4 regions of the Streptomyces sp. NPDC002156 genome follow, and region 2 is predicted to be linked to each of the others. Evidence: riboswitches for the same ligand, from Rfam matches in the RefSeq annotation. Region 2 holds a riboswitch; each other region holds the start of a gene.
The links. A riboswitch is a leader RNA that binds a small molecule or an ion and turns the genes downstream of it on or off. The one in region 2 is predicted to bind cyclic di-AMP.
Positions count from the first base shown of each region.

Region 1: another riboswitch for cyclic di-AMP. It lies ahead of ACWCRB_RS23805 (NlpC/P60 family protein); the one in region 2 lies ahead of ACWCRB_RS45615 (C40 family peptidase).
Region 3: another riboswitch for cyclic di-AMP. It lies ahead of ACWCRB_RS38700 (transglycosylase family protein); the one in region 2 lies ahead of ACWCRB_RS45615 (C40 family peptidase).
Region 4: another riboswitch for cyclic di-AMP. It lies ahead of ACWCRB_RS06930 (M23 family metallopeptidase); the one in region 2 lies ahead of ACWCRB_RS45615 (C40 family peptidase).

Region 1 covers NZ_JBSFDA010000059.1:46,772-50,870, reverse strand. The annotation lists gene pcrA (DNA helicase PcrA) at 1-1,979, opposite strand, end outside; cyclic di-AMP (ydaO/yuaA leader) riboswitch at 2,255-2,429, shown strand; gene ACWCRB_RS23805 (NlpC/P60 family protein) at 2,438-3,643, shown strand; gene ACWCRB_RS23800 (hypothetical protein) at 3,666-4,019, opposite strand.
Region 2 covers NZ_JBSFDA010000235.1:7,805-11,903, forward strand. The annotation lists gene ACWCRB_RS45600 (ATP-binding protein) at 1-178, shown strand, start outside; gene ACWCRB_RS45605 (LysR family transcriptional regulator) at 207-1,133, opposite strand; gene ACWCRB_RS45610 (LysE family translocator) at 1,243-1,863, shown strand; gene ACWCRB_RS45615 (C40 family peptidase) at 1,933-2,406, opposite strand; cyclic di-AMP (ydaO/yuaA leader) riboswitch at 2,410-2,589, opposite strand; gene ACWCRB_RS45620 (hypothetical protein) at 2,972-3,280, opposite strand; gene ACWCRB_RS45625 (ATP-dependent Clp protease proteolytic subunit) at 3,288-3,932, opposite strand.
Region 3 covers NZ_JBSFDA010000150.1:2,182-6,280, reverse strand. The annotation lists gene ACWCRB_RS38715 (hypothetical protein) at 1-20, shown strand, start outside; gene ACWCRB_RS38710 (cytochrome P450 family protein) at 17-1,324, shown strand; gene ACWCRB_RS38705 (transglycosylase family protein) at 1,498-2,325, shown strand; cyclic di-AMP (ydaO/yuaA leader) riboswitch at 2,524-2,695, shown strand; gene ACWCRB_RS38700 (transglycosylase family protein) at 2,699-3,394, shown strand; gene eno (phosphopyruvate hydratase) at 3,727-4,099, shown strand, end outside.
Region 4 covers NZ_JBSFDA010000009.1:114,671-118,769, reverse strand. The annotation lists gene ACWCRB_RS06935 (GntR family transcriptional regulator) at 1-449, opposite strand, end outside; gene ACWCRB_RS06930 (M23 family metallopeptidase) at 638-1,432, opposite strand; cyclic di-AMP (ydaO/yuaA leader) riboswitch at 1,446-1,613, opposite strand; gene ACWCRB_RS06925 (M16 family metallopeptidase) at 1,829-3,217, opposite strand; gene ACWCRB_RS06920 (M16 family metallopeptidase) at 3,214-4,099, opposite strand, start outside.

The DNA of each region.
Region 1 (4,099 bases), on a different contig from region 2:
CCCTTGGCGGTGTGCAGGGTCATCAGGGTGATGACGCCGGAGCCGTCGTCGTCCTCGTCGGGGATCTGGTCGGAGTCGGCGACCAGGGCGACCCGCTCCAGGAACGCGGCGAGCCCGACCGGGGCCGCCGCCTCGCCCTCGGCGGGCTGTTGGGAATCATCCGCCTGCGCGGACTCCTGCTCGAATTCCAGGGCCACCGCCGCGAGTTCCTGGAGGTTCTCGATCCGGGTCTCGTCCTGCGGGTCGGTGGACGCCTGCAACTCGGCGAGATAGCCCGTGCGTTCGAGCACCGCTTCGAGGACGGTCGCCGGGCCCGCGCCGGACTCGACGATCGTACGGAGGTCCTCCATCAGCGTGTTGAACTTCTTGACCGCGTTGGTCGAACGCGACGCCATCCCGTACGCCTCGTCCACCCGCCGCAGCGCCGCCGGGAAGCTGATCTTCTCGCGCTGCGACAGCGCGTCGATCATCGCCTCGGCACGCTCCCCGATACCCCGCTTGGGGACGTTGAGGATCCGCCGCATCGGCACCGAGTCCTCCGGGTTGGCGAGGACACGCAGGTAGGCCAGGACGTCCCGGACCTCCTTGCGCTCGTAGAAGCGGACGCCGCCGACGACCTTGTAGGGCAGGCCGACGCGGATGAAGATCTCCTCGAAGACACGGGACTGGGCGTTGGTCCGGTAGAAGACGGCGACATCGCCCGCCTTCGCGTCGCCCGCGTCCGTCAGTCGGTCTATCTCCTCGGCGACGAACTGTGCCTCGTCGTGCTCGGTGTCGGCGACGTAGCCGGTGATCTGCGCGCCCGCACCCGCGTTGGTCCACAGGTTCTTGGGGCGGCGGGACTCGTTGCGCTCGATGACGGCGTTGGCGGCGCTCAGGATCGTCTGCGTGGAACGGTAGTTCTGTTCGAGCAGGATCGTCGTCGCGTCCGCGTAGTCCTCCTCGAACTGGAGGATGTTGCGGATCGTCGCGCCCCGGAAGGCGTAGATCGACTGGTCGGCGTCACCCACGACACACAGCTCGGCGGGGCGCAGGTCGTGCTCGCTGGGCGGTACGTCCACCGGGTGCTCGGCGGTGCCGACGAGTTCCCGTACGAGCGCGTACTGGGCGTGGTTGGTGTCCTGGTACTCGTCGACGAGTACGTGCCGGAAGCGGCGGCGGTAGTGCTCGGCGACGTCCGGGAAGGCGCGCAGCAGGTTGACCGTCGTCATGATCAGGTCGTCGAAGTCGAGCGCGTTGGCCTCGCGCAGCCGCGACTGGTACATCGCGTACGCCTGGGCGAGGGTCTTCTCGAAACCGTCGCTCGCCTGGGCGGCGAAGTCCTCCTCGTCGATCAGCTCGTTCTTCAGGTTGGAGATCTTCGCGCTGAAGGACTTGGGCGGGAAGCGCTTGGGGTCCAGGTCCAGGTCGCGGCAGACGAGCGCCATCAGGCGCTTGCTGTCGGCCGCGTCGTAGATCGAGAAGGAGGACGTGAAGCCGAGCCGCTTGCTCTCCCGCCGGAGGATCCGTACGCACGCGCTGTGGAACGTCATCACCCACATCGCGTTCGCGCGCGGGCCGACGAGCTGCTCGACGCGCTCCTTCATCTCGCCTGCGGCCTTGTTGGTGAAGGTGATCGCGAGGATCTGGCCGGGGTGGACGCCCCGCTCGCCGAGCAGATACGCGATGCGGTGCGTGAGTACACGTGTCTTGCCGGAGCCTGCGCCCGCCACGATGAGCAGGGGGGTGTCGGCGTGCACGACGGCCGCGCGCTGGTTCTCGTTCAACCCGTCCAGGAGCGCGGCCGGGTCCACCACGGGGCGTGGGGCGCCGTCGCGGTAGTACGCGTCCCGGTCCGGCGGCGCGTCGAACTGCCCGCCGAACAGGTCGTCCGGAACGGGCTCCGGCACATGCTCGTCCTCGGGCGGCGGGGGCTCCTCCTCATGGGCACGAGGGCCCTGGAGGTCCGCCAGGAAGCTGTCGTCAAAGAGGCTGCTCATCGCTCTCCGAGTCTAGGCTCCCCCACTGACAACCGGCCGCCACCCCGAAAACATCCTCCGTCCTGTCCGGACAGCGGATCGCTGATCGGGATGAACACGTCAATTGCGGACCTAACGTCACACATTCCTCCAGATCGACTCCGGTGACCCGTGTTTAAGGTTGAGGTCACAAAAACGTATCGGGCATAGCGGTCATCAACCTTCACAGGGGCCACACGAATTGGTTAGCGTGCCCTCCAGGCCGCTCGACCCCCACCGGCGAACATCGCCGGGCCGCGCGGCCTCCGCCGAGTCCGATCGTGCCGCCCTGTGCGGCAGGAGCCGGGGACCCACCGAAAACTTGGGGTGAATCGGTCCGACTGCCGTCCAGGGCAAGGACCGTAGGGCAACCCTTCCGAACCACCCGCCCGAACCCGACAGCTAACCCGGTAGGCGGTACGTGGAAGGAGTCGCCTCCCTTGGCGTCGTCGCACCGCAAGTCGCGTCCTACGGGGACGCGCGTAGCAGGCATACGGACCCCCGCCTTCGCCACGGCGGCCCTGACCTCCGTCGCCCTGCTGTCCCAGACCGCCAACGCCGCGCCCACGGAGCCCGCCACTCCCCCGGCGCCCTCGGCCGACGACAAGCCGAGCATGGAGGAGGTCGAGGCGAAGGTCGGCGACCTCTACCGCCAGGCCGAGTCGGCCACCGACAAGTACAACGCCGCCAAGGAGAAGACCTCCAAGCAGCGCAAGCGCGTCGACACCCTGATGGACGACGTGGCCCAGCGCACCCAGAAGCTCAACGACGCGCGCGAGGAGCTCGGTTCCTTCGCCGCGGCCCAGTACCGCACCGGGTCGGCCGCCCCCGACACGGCGACGTTCCTGCTCGCGGACGACCCGCAGGACTACTTCGACCAGAACCAGCTGATGGACCGGCTGACCGCCCGCCAGAAGGACGCGGTCGACGAGTACATCACGGAGCAGGCCGAGACGACGCAGATGCGCCAGGAGGCCACCGCGAGCCTCGAATCGCTCACGGAGTCCCAGGACGACCTGCAGACGACCAAGACCACCGTCCAGACGAAGCTCGCACAGGCCCGCCAGCTCCTCTCCCGCCTCACCGCCGAGGAGAAGCTACGGCTAGCGGCGATCGAGCGGGAGAAGCAGGCGGAGGCCCGCCGTCAGGCGCAGGAACTCGCCCGTCAGCAGCAGGCGGCGGAGCAGCAGCGCCAGCAGGAAGCGGCGGCGGCCGCGGCGGCCCAGCAGCCGACGGGCAGCACCTCCTCCGACACGTCGACGACAACGGTCACCGACTCCTCGTACGCCGCCAAGGCCGAGAAGGCCCTCACCTTCGCACGCGCACAGGTCGGCAAGCCGTACGTCTGGGGCGCGACGGGCCCGGACTCGTACGACTGCTCCGGCCTCACCCAGGCCGCCTGGAAGGCCGCCGGAGTCACCCTCCCGCGCACCACCTACGACCAGGTGAACGCGGGCACGACGGTCTCCCTCTCCGACATCCAACCCGGCGACCTGGTCTTCTTCTACGACGACATCAGCCACGTCGGCCTCTACATCGGCAACGGCATGATGATCCACGCCCCGAAGCCGGGTGCGTACGTCCGTGAGGAATCGATCTTCTACGACGGCGAGTCGGCGATCCACAGCGTGGTGCGCCCGGCCTGACGGGCAGGTCGGGCGGCTCTCATCAGGTCCAGAGCACCGCGATGAAGATGTTCGCCGTCGTGAACAGACCCACCAGGCCGAACAGCCGCTTGTCCACGGTCTCGTCGTCCCGCTTCACGTAGACGAGGCCGAGGATCACGATCAGCAGGGCCAGCTTCACGCCGATCTTGACGTTGTTCACCGTCTGGTCGTCGGCCTGGTTGAGGCCCACCAGGGCGACGCCGGTGACCAGCATGGTGAACGCGCCGTGCAGCATCGCCGGCACGAAGCGGGCCGTGCCCTGCCCCATCGCCTTCATCTGGGTGAGGAACCCGCCCAGCAGCGAGGCGATGCCGATGATGTGCAGGCCGACGAAGAGATGGATGAGTACGTCCATGAGCCCGGAGCCTAATCAGAGGCTCCCGCGCCGCATGACACCGGGCTGGGGTGAAGGGCGTTCGCAGGGCATCCGGCGTG
Region 2 (4,099 bases):
CGCGGTGCAGCAGGACAACGGCCGCGGAATGGTCATCATCCGTTGGCTGACCGCCGAGTCGGGCGGCAGACTCCGCGTCCGCCCCACCCGCGAGGGCGGCAAGACGGTGTCGATCGAACTCCCGTGGACGGCCCCGGCCAGGCCCCCGGTCACGGCGGCGGGCCAGCAGGAGCCGTAAGGACAAGTCGACAGGTATCGGTTCGTTCCTAGGCTCCGGTCCCGCCGGCGTGCGCCCGGCCGAAGGCGCCTCGTAGCAGGGCGCGGAAGGCGTCGGCGGCCGGGGCTGTCTCGTCGGTGCGGCGGACGACCGAGATCGTGCGGCGCAGGTCGCCGGGTTCCAGGAGCCGGGTTCCGACCGGGGTGACCGCCGTCCGCGCGACCATCTCCGGTACGACCGCCACCCCGAGGCCCGCGCTGACCAGTGCGCACACCAGGGCGTACCCCGGTGTCGCCACCAGCACCGACGGGGTCGCGCCGGCCCGGGCGAGGGCGGCCTCGACGCCCTGGCGGGGCGGATGGTCCGGCGCCATGCTGACCAGCGGCTGGCCCGCCAGCTCGGCCAGCGGAAGCCTCGACGCCTCCCCGGCCAGCACATGGCCGGGTGCGGTCACCAGGACCAGCTCCTCGACGAGGACCGGCTCGGCGGTGACCGATCCGGGCAGGGGCGCGGGCAGGGCCGGTTCGTAGGTGTGCGTGAGCGCGAGATCGACCTCCCCGGCGGCTACGGCGGCCACCCCGGACGGCGGTTCGTAGTCCGCGACCGACAGCCGTACGTCCGGATGGGCCCGGCGGAACGCGCTCAGGACCGGCGGCAGCAGCTGGATCCCGGCTGTCTGGAAGGTGCCGAGGCGGAGCGTGCCGCCCGACAGCCCGGTGAGTTGTGACAGTTCGTGCCGGGCGCGTTCCAGCTCGTCCAGTACCCGACGGGCCCGTGCCACCAGCAGCTCGCCCGCCGGTGTGAGCCTGGCTCCCCGGTGATGCCGTACGAGCAGTGCGGTGCCCGTCTCCCGTTCCAGCTTGGCGAGTTGCTGCGAGAGCGCGGGCGGGGTGTAGCCGAGGCGCTCGGCGGCGCGGGTGATGGACCCGGCCTCGGCGACCGCCACGAGCGCTGCGAGACGTGTGGGATCGTACATCCTGCGGCTCCAGGGACGGAGGCGGTGGCCAAGGCTTAACAACTGCTTAAGGCAGACCCAGGATATTCGACATACCTGCTGAAGGCCGGGCCGGGGCACGCTGGACGCCATGGACGCACAGCTCATCGCCTTCACCGGGGTCGCCGCGGGCATGGTCGCCATGCCGGGCGCAGATTTCACCGTCGTCGTGCGCAACGCCCTCGTCTCCCGGCGGGCCGGGGTCGCGTGCGCGCTGGGGATCACCGGCGGGCTGCTCCTGCACACCGCGCTGGCCGTGGCCGGTGTCGCCGCCGTGCTCACAGCGGTGCCCGCGCTCTTCCGCGCGCTGCAACTGCTGGGCGGGGCCTATGTGTTGTATCTCGGCGCGCGAACCCTGTGGTCGCTGCGCGGGCGCCGGGCCGAGGTGGCCGACGAGGTGCGGGCCGCCGTACGACCGTTGCGTCAGGGCTTTGTCACCAACGCGCTCAATCCCAAGGCGCCCATCACGTTCATGAGTCTGCTGCCGCAGTTCGTGCCGGCGGGCGCTCCCGCCCTGCCCAGGACGCTGCTGCTCGCGCTGATCGTCGTGGCGCTGGCCCTGGTGTGGTTCCCGGCGGTGGCACTTCTGGTGGACCGGCTCGGGCGGTGGCTGCGCCGGCCGCGTGCCGCCCGGGCCGTCGAGGCGGTCACCGGCACCGCGCTGACGGTCCTCGGGGCGCTGCTCCTGCTGGAGCCGCTGCTCTCGCTGTGACGGGCTGACGGGCTACGGGTCCCGGGGCGGGACGGCGGCTCCGGAAACCGCCGTACCGCCCCGGGGAGGTCAGCTGACCCGGCCGTACCAGACGCTCTTCGTCCAGATCTTCTGGAGCTTCACGACGTCCCCGGTCTTCGGGGAGTGCCAGATCTTTCCCTTCCCGGCGTAGATGCCCACGTGGTAGACGTTCGAGCCCGAGTGGAAGAAGACCAGGTCTCCGCCGCGGCGGTTCTTGGCGGAGATGTGCTTGGTCTTGTTGTACTGGGCCGCCGCCGTACGAGGCAGCTTCTTGCCCGCCTTCTTGTACGAGTAGAGCGTGAGCCCGGAGCAGTCGAACCTGCTCGGTCCCGCGGCACCGTACTTGTACGGGGAGCCCTTCTTGGAGGCCGCGATCTGAAGTGCCTTCGTCGACGGCGCGATTGCCGCGGCTTCTGTCGCGACTCCCGGTATCACCAGGGTGCCGCCGACGGCGGCGAGGGTGAGGGCCGAGGCCGTACCGGCTCGGGACATCATCGACGGAACACGATTGAGCGCAGACATGCGCAACCCTTCGTCAGCCGCCTGTGAAGGATGACCTGTCGGATTCGGGCTGGCGAAGTTGCCCGGCCGCTGACGCGGCTTCACCCCAAGGGCTGCTCGGCCCGGTCATGGCGTGACCGTCCCGGCGACCCGTCGTGCCTGGGTCCTCCACTCCTGCCGATGCACATCTGTCGACCGGTCATCCGGGCGGCGGCAGGACTCGGCGTCCACCCGGATCGCCCCGCCGTTGTGGCGGGGGCTTGTCGTCAGGAAGGGATCTTGGCTCATGGAAGTAGGAAAATCCCAATGGAATCAGGGCTTTGTGGCGTTACTCACCCGTGACCCATTCGGGTGGACACCCGTACCCTCGGGCCGATTTGGCGAGGGTCGCGCACCCCCGGACCAGCGCGGAAACATCGCGGTTCCGGCTGTGAACTACGCGCGTTTCGCAAGCCGAACGGGCCGACCGGGGGACATGTCACTACGCCGAACGGGGGATGTCATCCAGTCACTCCCCGGCTCGTTCCGGACAGTCCGTCGCCGGGACGGACGGGCCCGCCCGATACGGGTCCGCCGGCCGGGTGGGTCAACTGGCGGGCTCACGCGGAACGGTGACACGCGCCGTTCGGCGCTCCCCGTCGAGAACGCGCAGCGCACGCGCCAGCGTATGCGCATGCACCTCCGCTTCGCCACGCTGATGCATCAACTCCAGCGCGTCCCGCAGCGCCACCGCCTTGGCGACCAGAGCCTGCGCGGCCCGCAGTCCGCGGTACGTGTCCCCGTGATAGGCCGGGTTGATACGGCCGAGCAGATCGGCCACTTCGAGGTAACGGTCGATCAACTCGCCCTCCGCGCGCGTCAGGGCGGGCAGCGGAGGCAGTTCGGGCGGAAGCATCGGTGGCTCACCTCGTGCCGGGGGCGGGGTCCGAGGACCTGCGGCTGGGCACGACGCGGTCCACCAGCCCGTACTCCAGGGCGGCCTGCGCGTCGAGGATCTTGTCCCGCTCGATGTCCGCGGCGACCTGCTCCGGGCTCTGTCCGGTGTGCCGTACGAGCAGTTCCTCCAGCAGGGTACGGATCCGGCCCATCTCCTGTGCCTGAATGGCGAGATCGCTCACCTGTCCCTGGATCGGCCCGGACAGCGAGGGCTGGTGGATCAGCACCCGGGCCCCCGGCAGCGCGCTGCGCTTGCCCGGCGTCCCCGCGGCCAGCAGCACGGCCGCCGCGGAGGCCGCCTGCCCCAGACAGATGGTCTCGATGTCGCAGGTGACGAACTGCATCGTGTCGTAGATCGCCGTCATCGCGCTGAACGAGCCGCCGGGGGAGTTGATGTACAGCGAGATGTCCCGGTCGGGCGCCAGATATTCGAGATGCATGAACTGCGCCATCACGTCATTGGCCGAGGTGTCGTCGACGGGCGTCCCGAGAAAGACGATCCGCTCCTCCAGCAGCTTCGAGTACGGATCCATCGTCCGGCTCCCGGCACTGGTGCGTTCGGTGAACTCGGGCAGGACATAGCGGGCTGACGGTTCGTCGGTGTCGTGCATGCGCGCGGCCTCCTCGATAGCTTCCGTAAAAAATGTACAGGACGTACAGAGCTAGGGCGAGGGAGTACGGGCTTTGCGGTGGGCCTTGGACGCCGGGGTCCGGCAGCGCCCCATAGGGGCGCGGGGAACTGCGCGCCCAGCCACGGCGGCGCCGCAGTGAACCGACA
Region 3 (4,099 bases), on a different contig from region 2:
CCGATACCGTCACCCAGTGACCAACCAGCCCCCCGCCACACCCCCGACCCCCGCCCCCGAACTCTTCACCTGGGAGTTCGCGACGGATCCCTACCCCGCCTACGCCTGGCTCCGTGAGCACGCGCCCGTGCACCGGACGAAGCTCCCCAGCGGGGTCGAAGCCTGGCTGGTCACCCGTTACGGCGATGCCAAGCAGGCCCTCGCCGACCCCCGGCTCTCCAAGAACCCCGCCCATCACGACGAGCCCACGCAGGCCAAGGGCAAGACCGGTATCCCCGGTGAGCGCGGCGCCAACCTCATGACCCATCTGCTCAACATCGATCCGCCGGATCACACACGACTCCGTCGGCTCGTCGCCAAGGCGTTCACGCCTCGCCGCGTCGCCGAGTTCGCGCCCCGGGTGCAGGAACTCACCGACGACCTCATCGACCGGTTCGCGGCACGCGGCTCCGCCGATCTCATCCACGAGTTCGCCTTCCCGCTGCCCATCTACGCGATCTGCGACCTGCTGGGCGTACCCCGCGAGGACCAGGACGACTTCCGGGACTGGGCCGGGATGATGATCCGGCACGGGGGCGGGCCCCGGGGCGGGGTCGCCCGGTCCGTGAAGAAGATGCGGGGCTATCTCGCCGAGCTGATCCACCGCAAGCGCGAGGCGCTGACCGACGTACCCGAAGCCGGTGAGGATCTGATCTCCGGGCTCATCCGCGCCTCCGACGAGGGCGAGCACCTCACCGAGAACGAGGCCGCAGCCATGGCCTTCATCCTGCTGTTCGCCGGTTTTGAGACCACAGTCAACTTGGTAGGGAATGGGCTGTATGCCCTGCTTACTCACCCTGAGCAGCGTGCGCGCCTCCAGGCCTCCCTTGCCCTCAAGGAATCCGCCCTCCTCGAAACCGGCATCGAGGAACTCCTCCGCTACGACGGCCCCGTCGAGCTGGCCACCTGGCGGTTCGCCACGCAGTCGCTCAGCATCGGTGGGCAGGACATCGCGGTCGGCGATCCCGTCCTTGTCGTACTCGCCGCCGCCGACCGGGACCCGGCGCGGTTCGCCGATCCTGACGTCCTTGATCTTGGCCACCGGGACAATCAACACCTCGGATACGGCCACGGCATCCACTACTGCCTCGGCGCCCCGCTCGCCCGCCTGGAGGGGCGGAGTGCGCTGGCCACCCTCCTCACGCGTCTCCCCGATCTCCAACTTGCCGTGGAGCCGAGCGAGTTGCGATGGCGGGGCGGGCTCATCATGCGTGGACTGCGCACCCTGCCCGTCGAGTTCGCGCCGGTTCGCGAATCGGGGCATACGCCACCAGTGGTGCCGTAGAAGATCACGGGAAGGTGACACTCCCTCAACAATGTGATCTTCACGTGATCTGCGCGGCATTAACTTGTGACAAGTGATCGTCTGTCGATACGTTCGAGCACTAGTGCGACGCACTGGCGGCGTTCGTCGGCATCCGTCGCACCGACCCCCGCTGTCTCGTGAAAGGCACCCGCATGCTCTCCGGGAACGGACGTCACCGTCGCCCCCGTCAGGCCCCGGCTCTGCTTGTCGCGGCCGGCGTGACCGGCTCCGCCCTCGCCATCCCGCTGCTCGCCGCGAGCGGCGCGAGTGCGGCCAGCGGCACCACGTGGGACAGGGTCGCGGAGTGCGAGAGCGGCGGCGCCTGGAGTGCCAACACCGGCAACGGGTTCTACGGCGGGCTCCAGCTGACCCAGGCGGACTGGGAGGCGTACGGCGGTCTCGCGTACGCCCCGAGCGCCGACCAGGCCAGCCGTTCGCAGCAGATCGCCGTCGCCGAGAGCGTGCTCGCCGACCAGGGCGCCGGGGCCTGGGAGGCCTGCGCGCTGCTGTCCGGGCTCGGCAAGGACACTAGTGCGGCCGACGTCGACACGGGCGTGGCCGGGGAGGAGGGCGACGCATCGTCCTCGTCCTCGACGCCGAAGTCGACTTCGACCTCGGCGTCGCCCACGCCCTCCGCCTCGCCCTCGGTCGAGTCCGCCGAGTCCTCGCCCTCCGTCAAGGCGACGACCGACTCGGCCGAGTCGACCCCTTCCTCCTCGGCCCCCTCGTCATCGAGCAAGGAAACCCCACAAGAAACTGACAACTCATCCACTGGTGCGACAAAGGATGAGGAACAGGATAACTCCGGGCAGAGCGCGGAGGGCTCGTACGCGGTCCGTCCCGGCGACACCCTCTGTGGCATCGCCGACTCCCTTGGCGTCGAGGGCGGATGGTCCGAGCTGTACGCCGAGAACCAGGACCTCCTCGGTGCTGACCCGAATCACATCCTCCCCGGTCAGACCCTCGAAGTCGGTGCCTAACCGGGGCAAAAGCAGCCGGAGTTCACGTCCTGCTTCGTGCTGAATGTCCGTTATAAATGCAGTGAGAGATAGGTCTCAGAAGCCCTGATCGTCTTTGTATTTCGGAGGATCACCTGTTTACGGTCGTCAACGCCCGCCACAGTGGGCCCCGCCGGTCGCAACGCCGAATCCTGCCAACGGCCGAACGGGAACAGTCGTCGCTTTCAAGCGCCGTAGGCAGGAGCGGGGGACCCAAGGTAAGTGCCGCACCGGGCAGTTGGCCGGAGCGGCTTGGGGTTAAGTCGTGCGTCCAGTGACTCGGACGTACGGCCGGGCAACTCAACCGGCCCGAACCCGACAGCTCACCTCGCAGGCGTCGGTGAGGGGATCACGCATGCTGTTTTCCGGTAAGGGCAAGCACCGTCGTCCGTCCAAGGCCACCCGCGTCGTCGCCATCGCCGGTGTGACCGGTGCCGCGGTCGCCGCTCCGCTGCTGGCGGCCGGCTCCGCCTCCGCCGCCACCTCCGCCGAGTGGGACACGGTCGCCCAGTGCGAGTCCGGCGGCAACTGGTCCATCAACACCGGCAACGGCTACTACGGCGGTCTGCAGTTCTCCGCCTCGACCTGGGCCGCGTACGGCGGCTCGGCGTACGCCTCCACCGCCGACCAGGCCTCCAAGTCCCAGCAGATAACCATCGCCGAGAAGGTCCTCGCGGGCCAGGGCAAGGGTGCCTGGCCGGTCTGCGGCACGGGCCTGTCGAGCGCCGCCTATGACGGCGGCAGCAGCAGCTCGGACAGCGGCACGAGCACCAGCACCGGTACGAGCGAGACCACCACCCGCTCCACCGACGAGCAGTCGGCCTCCCGTTCGCAGGAGCGGCCCGCCGCGAAGAAGACCGTCACCACCCCGACCGGCAAGAAGGTCGAGAAGGGCGACGGCGAGTACAAGGTCGTCACGGGTGACACCCTGAGCGAGATCGCCGAGGCGCACGACGTCAAGGGCGGCTGGACGAAGCTCTTCCAGCTGAACAAGGACATCATCGACGACGCCGACTTCATCTACCCGGGCCAGCAGCTGCACCTCAGCTGACCCCGGTCACCTGCCCGCCGGCACATCCCCCAAATAACAGTCGGCTCGAAGGTGAACCACAGCGCCCTCACATCCGTGCCCTCCATAGTGAAGGCCTCGTGAGGGTCACCCCCGTCCCCCACGGGGCTCCCCGCTCCGGTGCGTGTTCCCCCGTACGCACCGGAGCGGGGCTTTTTGTTTCCCTGAGGAACAATGTTTACCCTCGGTTCGGTCCATGTTCCGTCCATGGGGTGGTCGGACGGCTGGCCGATCGGCCTCGGCCGGTTAGGCTCATCCCGCAGGGCCGCGAAAAAGCCCCGCGTACCCGCGTCACATCCCAGAAGGAGATGCTCGTGCCGTCCATCGACGTCGTCGTAGCCCGGGAAATCCTCGACTCGCGAGGCAACCCCACCGTCGAGGTCGAGGTCGGCCTCGATGACGGCAGCACCGGTCGTGCCGCCGTCCCGTCCGGCGCCTCCACCGGAGCCTTCGAGGCCATCGAGCTGCGCGACGGTGACCCCAACCGCTACCTCGGCAAGGGTGTCGAGAAGGCCGTCCTCGCCGTCATCGAGCAGATCGGCCCGGAGCTCGTCGGCTACGACGCCACCGAGCAGCGGCTGATCGACCAGGCGATGTTCGACCTGGACGCCACCGACAACAAGGGCTCGCTCGGCGCCAACGCCATCCTCGGCGTCTCCCTCGCCGTCGCCCACGCCGCCTCCGAGG
Region 4 (4,099 bases), on a different contig from region 2:
AGCTGGGTGAGCGTCGAGGTCAGGGCATGGCTTCCGGAGGCCTGGGCGAGCGTCTCGTGGAACCAGCCACCCAGGGAGCGCAGGTCCTCGCTGTTGCCCCTCCTGGCCCGCTCCTGCCCCAGCCTGACCAGGCCGCGCAGCACTTTCAGATGGGCCTCGGTGCGTCGCTGGGCGGCCCGGGAGGCACCCAGCGGCTCCAGGAGCATGCGCATCTCCAGCAGGTCGGAGGCCTCCTGCTCGGTCGGTTCCGCGACGCACGCGCCCGCGTGCCGCCGGGTCACCACGAAGCCCTCGGCCTCCAGGGTGCGCAGGGCCTCGCGGACGGGGACGCGCGAGACGCCGTACCGGCGCGCGAGCAGTTCCTCGGTGAGCCGGCTGCCGCGCTCGTAGACACCGGCGACGATGTCGTCCCGGATCGCCGTGCATACCGAGTGCGCCGGAATACGCATGTCCGACCTCCGCTTTAATCCCCGTGAAACGTCGACGATTGACGTGTGTTCAGTGACTCTATTGCAGAGAACCGGAATTTCCGACGGCGGGCCGGAATCCAGGGATATTTTTTGGACACAGGGCCGCCGGAAACGCCGAAAGCCCCGGCTCGGGGAGCCGGGGCGACGACAAGAGATGCGCGTGGCTGTCAGACGTTCACACCGTGCGAGCGGAGGTAGGCGACGGGGTCCATGTCCGAGCCGTACTCCGCGGTCGTGCGGGCCTCGAAGTGGAGGTGCGCACCGGTGACGTTGCCGGTGGCCCCGGAGAGACCTATCTGCTGGCCCGGGGTGACCGTCTGACCGACGGACACGTTGATGGACGACAGATGACCGTACTGAGTGTACGTACCATCAATCATCTTGATCACGATGTTGTTGCCGTAGGCGCCGCCCCAGCCCGCCTCGACGACGGTGCCGGAGCCCACCGAGTGGACGGTGGTGCCGGACGATGCGTGGAAGTCGATGCCGGTGTGGCTGCCGGAGGACCAGACGGCGCCGCCCGCCTTGTAGCCGGTCGAGATGTACGAGCCGGAGATCGGGGCGACGAAGGTGTTGAGGCGCTTGCGCTCGGCCTCGCGGGCGGCGCGGGCCTCCGTCTCGCGTGCCTCCTTGGCCCGCTCCTCCGCCTCCTTCTTCGCGGCGGCCAGGGCGCGTTTCTCGGCTGCGACGGCCCGCTTCTCGGCGGCGGCCTTCTCTGCGGCCTGCTCCTGGGCCGCGGCCTGCGCGTCGATCTGGTCGGCGAGCGTCTCGCCGATGGAGATCACCGGGGTGAGGCCGGTCTGCTCGACGGCGGACTCCCCGGCGAGCGCCGGGGCGGCGAGGGTGCCGACGACGCCGGTGGTGGCGAGGGCCGCGACTCCGGCCGCGCGGACGGTCGTACGGGTGACGAGACTGGGGCGGCTGGGACGACGGTGCTTCCCGGTGGCGCGGGTGAACGCCATGTAGTGGCTGGTCCTTTCCTTCCTTCTCGCCTACCGGGTTAGCTGACGGGTTCGGAGCAGGAAGGTCTCCTACGGACCCCCTCGCTGGGCGCGCGGGCGTCCGATTCACCCCAGGGACTGCACAGTGTGGGTCCCCGGCTCCCCTGGCTCGCGCCATGTGGGGACTCGGCGATGACTGTCCGGGTGCCGCGGCTGCGGCGTAGTGCGTGACGGACAGCCGGACCGACGCTAAGCCGCGTAACTTTCAATCAACAAACCGATCACGGGTTTTGTAGCGCATGCCACAGGTCAGACGGTCAACCTCTCCATCAATACGGGCAACTTGCCCATCAATATGGACAAGAGGGGCCCGGTGACGCTTCCGTCACCGGGCCCCTGTCGTGCATCACGGTGCCGCTACTCGGCGGGTACGACGCTCACTTCGCCGATGCCGAGGGCCCTGACGGGCTCCTCGATCGTCGCCGCGTCACCGACGAGGACCGTCACCAGCCGGTCCACCGGGAAGGCGTTCACGGCCGCCGCGGTGGCCTCCACGGTGCCGGTGGCGGCGAGCTGCCGGTACAGCGTGGCCTGGTAGTCGTCGGGCAGGTGCTGCTCGACCTGGTCGGCCAGCGTGCTCGCCACGGCCGCCGCCGTCTCGTACTTGAGCGGGGCGACACCCACCAGGTTCTGCACCGCGACATCGCGCTCGGCGTCGGTGAGCCCCTCGGCCGCGAGTGTGCGCAGCACCTTCCAGAGGTCCTCCAGGGCGGGACCGGTGTTCGGTGTGTCGACGGAGCCGCTGATGGCGAGCAGCGCGGCGCCCGTGCCGTCCGGGGCCGAGCGCAGGACCTGGCCGAACGCCCGCACACCGTAGGTGTAGCCCTTCTCCTCGCGCAGGACGCGGTCCAGGCGGGAGGTGAGGGTGCCGCCGAGGCAGTACGTGCCGAGGACCTGGGCGGCCCAGACACGGTCGTGCCGGTCGGCGCCGATGCGGCCGATGAGCAGCTGGGTCTGTACGGCGCCCGGGCGGTCCACGATGACGACGCGGCCGGTGTCGTCGGCGGTCACCGGCGGCACGGGCCGCGGCTGGGCCGTCGAGCCGGTCCAGGCCCCCAGGGTCTCGCCGAGCAGCGCGTCCAGGTCGACGCCGGTGAGGTCGCCGACGACCACGGCGGTGGCCGTGGCGGGGCGGACGTGCCTCTCGTAGAAGGCGCGTACGGCCGCGGAGTCGATCTTCGCGACCGTCTCCTCGGTGCCCTGGCGCGGCCGGGACATGCGCGAGGTCTCCGGGAACAGCTCCTTGTAGAGCTGCTTGGCGGAGCGGCGGGCCGGGTTGGCCGTCTCGTGCGGGATCTCGTCGAGCCGGTTGCGCACCAGCCGCTCGATCTCGCTGTCCGCGAACGCGGGTGCCCTGAGGGCGTCGGCCAGCAGGCCGAGCGCCTTGGGGAGCCGCGACACGGGGACTTCGAGGCTGAGGCGGACGCAGGGGTGGTCGGCGTGCGCGTCGAGGGTGGCGCCGCAGCGCTCCAGTTCGGCGGCGAACTCCTCGGCGGAGTGCTTGTCGGTGCCTTCGGAGAAGGCCCGGGCCATGATCGTGGCCACGCCGTCGAGACCGGCCGGCTCGGCCTCCAGAGGAGCGTCGACGAGCACCTCGACGGCGACGATCTGCTGGCCGGGGCGGTGGCAGCGCAGAACGGTCAGGCCGTTGTCGAGCGTGCCGCGTCCGGGGGCCGGGAAGGCCCAGGGCCTGGCTTCGCCCGCCTGGGGCTGGGGGTGGAACTTCATCGTGGTGAGCTCGGTCACTTGGCCGCCTCCTCGTCCTTGTCGCCGGCTTCGACCGTGGCCTCGGCCTCGGGGTCCTCGGGGGGATCCGCGTCCTCGGCGGTCTCTCCGGCGACCGGCTCGTAGACGAGCACCGCGCGGTTGTCGGGGCGCAGCCGGTCCTTGGCGGCCTGCTGGACCTCCTCGGCGGTCACCTCCAGTACGCGCTGGACGGCGGTCAGCGCGAGCTGCGGGTCGCCGAACAGCACGGCGAAGCGGCACAGTTCGTCGGCGCGGCCCGCGACCGTGCCGAGGCGGTCCAGCCACTCGCGCTCCAACTGGGCCTGGGCGCGCTCCATTTCCTCGGCCGTGGGGCCCTCGGCGGCGAACCGCGCGAGCTCCTCGTCGACGGCGGCCTCGATGACCGGCACCTCGACGTCCGCGGAGGTCTTCACGTCCAGCCAGCCCAGGGAGGGCGCTCCGGCCAGCCGCAGCAGGCCGAAGCCGGCCGCCACCGCCGTACGGTCCCGCCGTACGAGCCGGTTGTAGAGGCGGGAGGACTCGCCGCCGCCGAGGACGGTGAGCGCCAGGTCGGCCGCGTCGCACGCGCGCGTGCCGTCCTCCGGGAGGCGGTAGGCGGCCATCAACGCGCGCGCGGGGACCTCTTCGACGACGACCTCGCGCAGCTGCTCGCCGATGACGTCGGGGAGGGCGCCGGAGCGCGGCGCGGGCTTGCCGTCGTGCCCGGCGATGGAGCCGAAGTACTTCTCGACCCAGGCGAGCGTCTCCTCGGGGTCGATGTCCCCGACGACCGACAGGACGGCGTTGTTGGGCGCGTAGTACGTGCGGAAGAAGGCGCGGGCGTCCTCCAGGGTCGCCGCGTCCAGGTCCGCCATCGAGCCGATCGGCGTGTGGTGGTAGGGG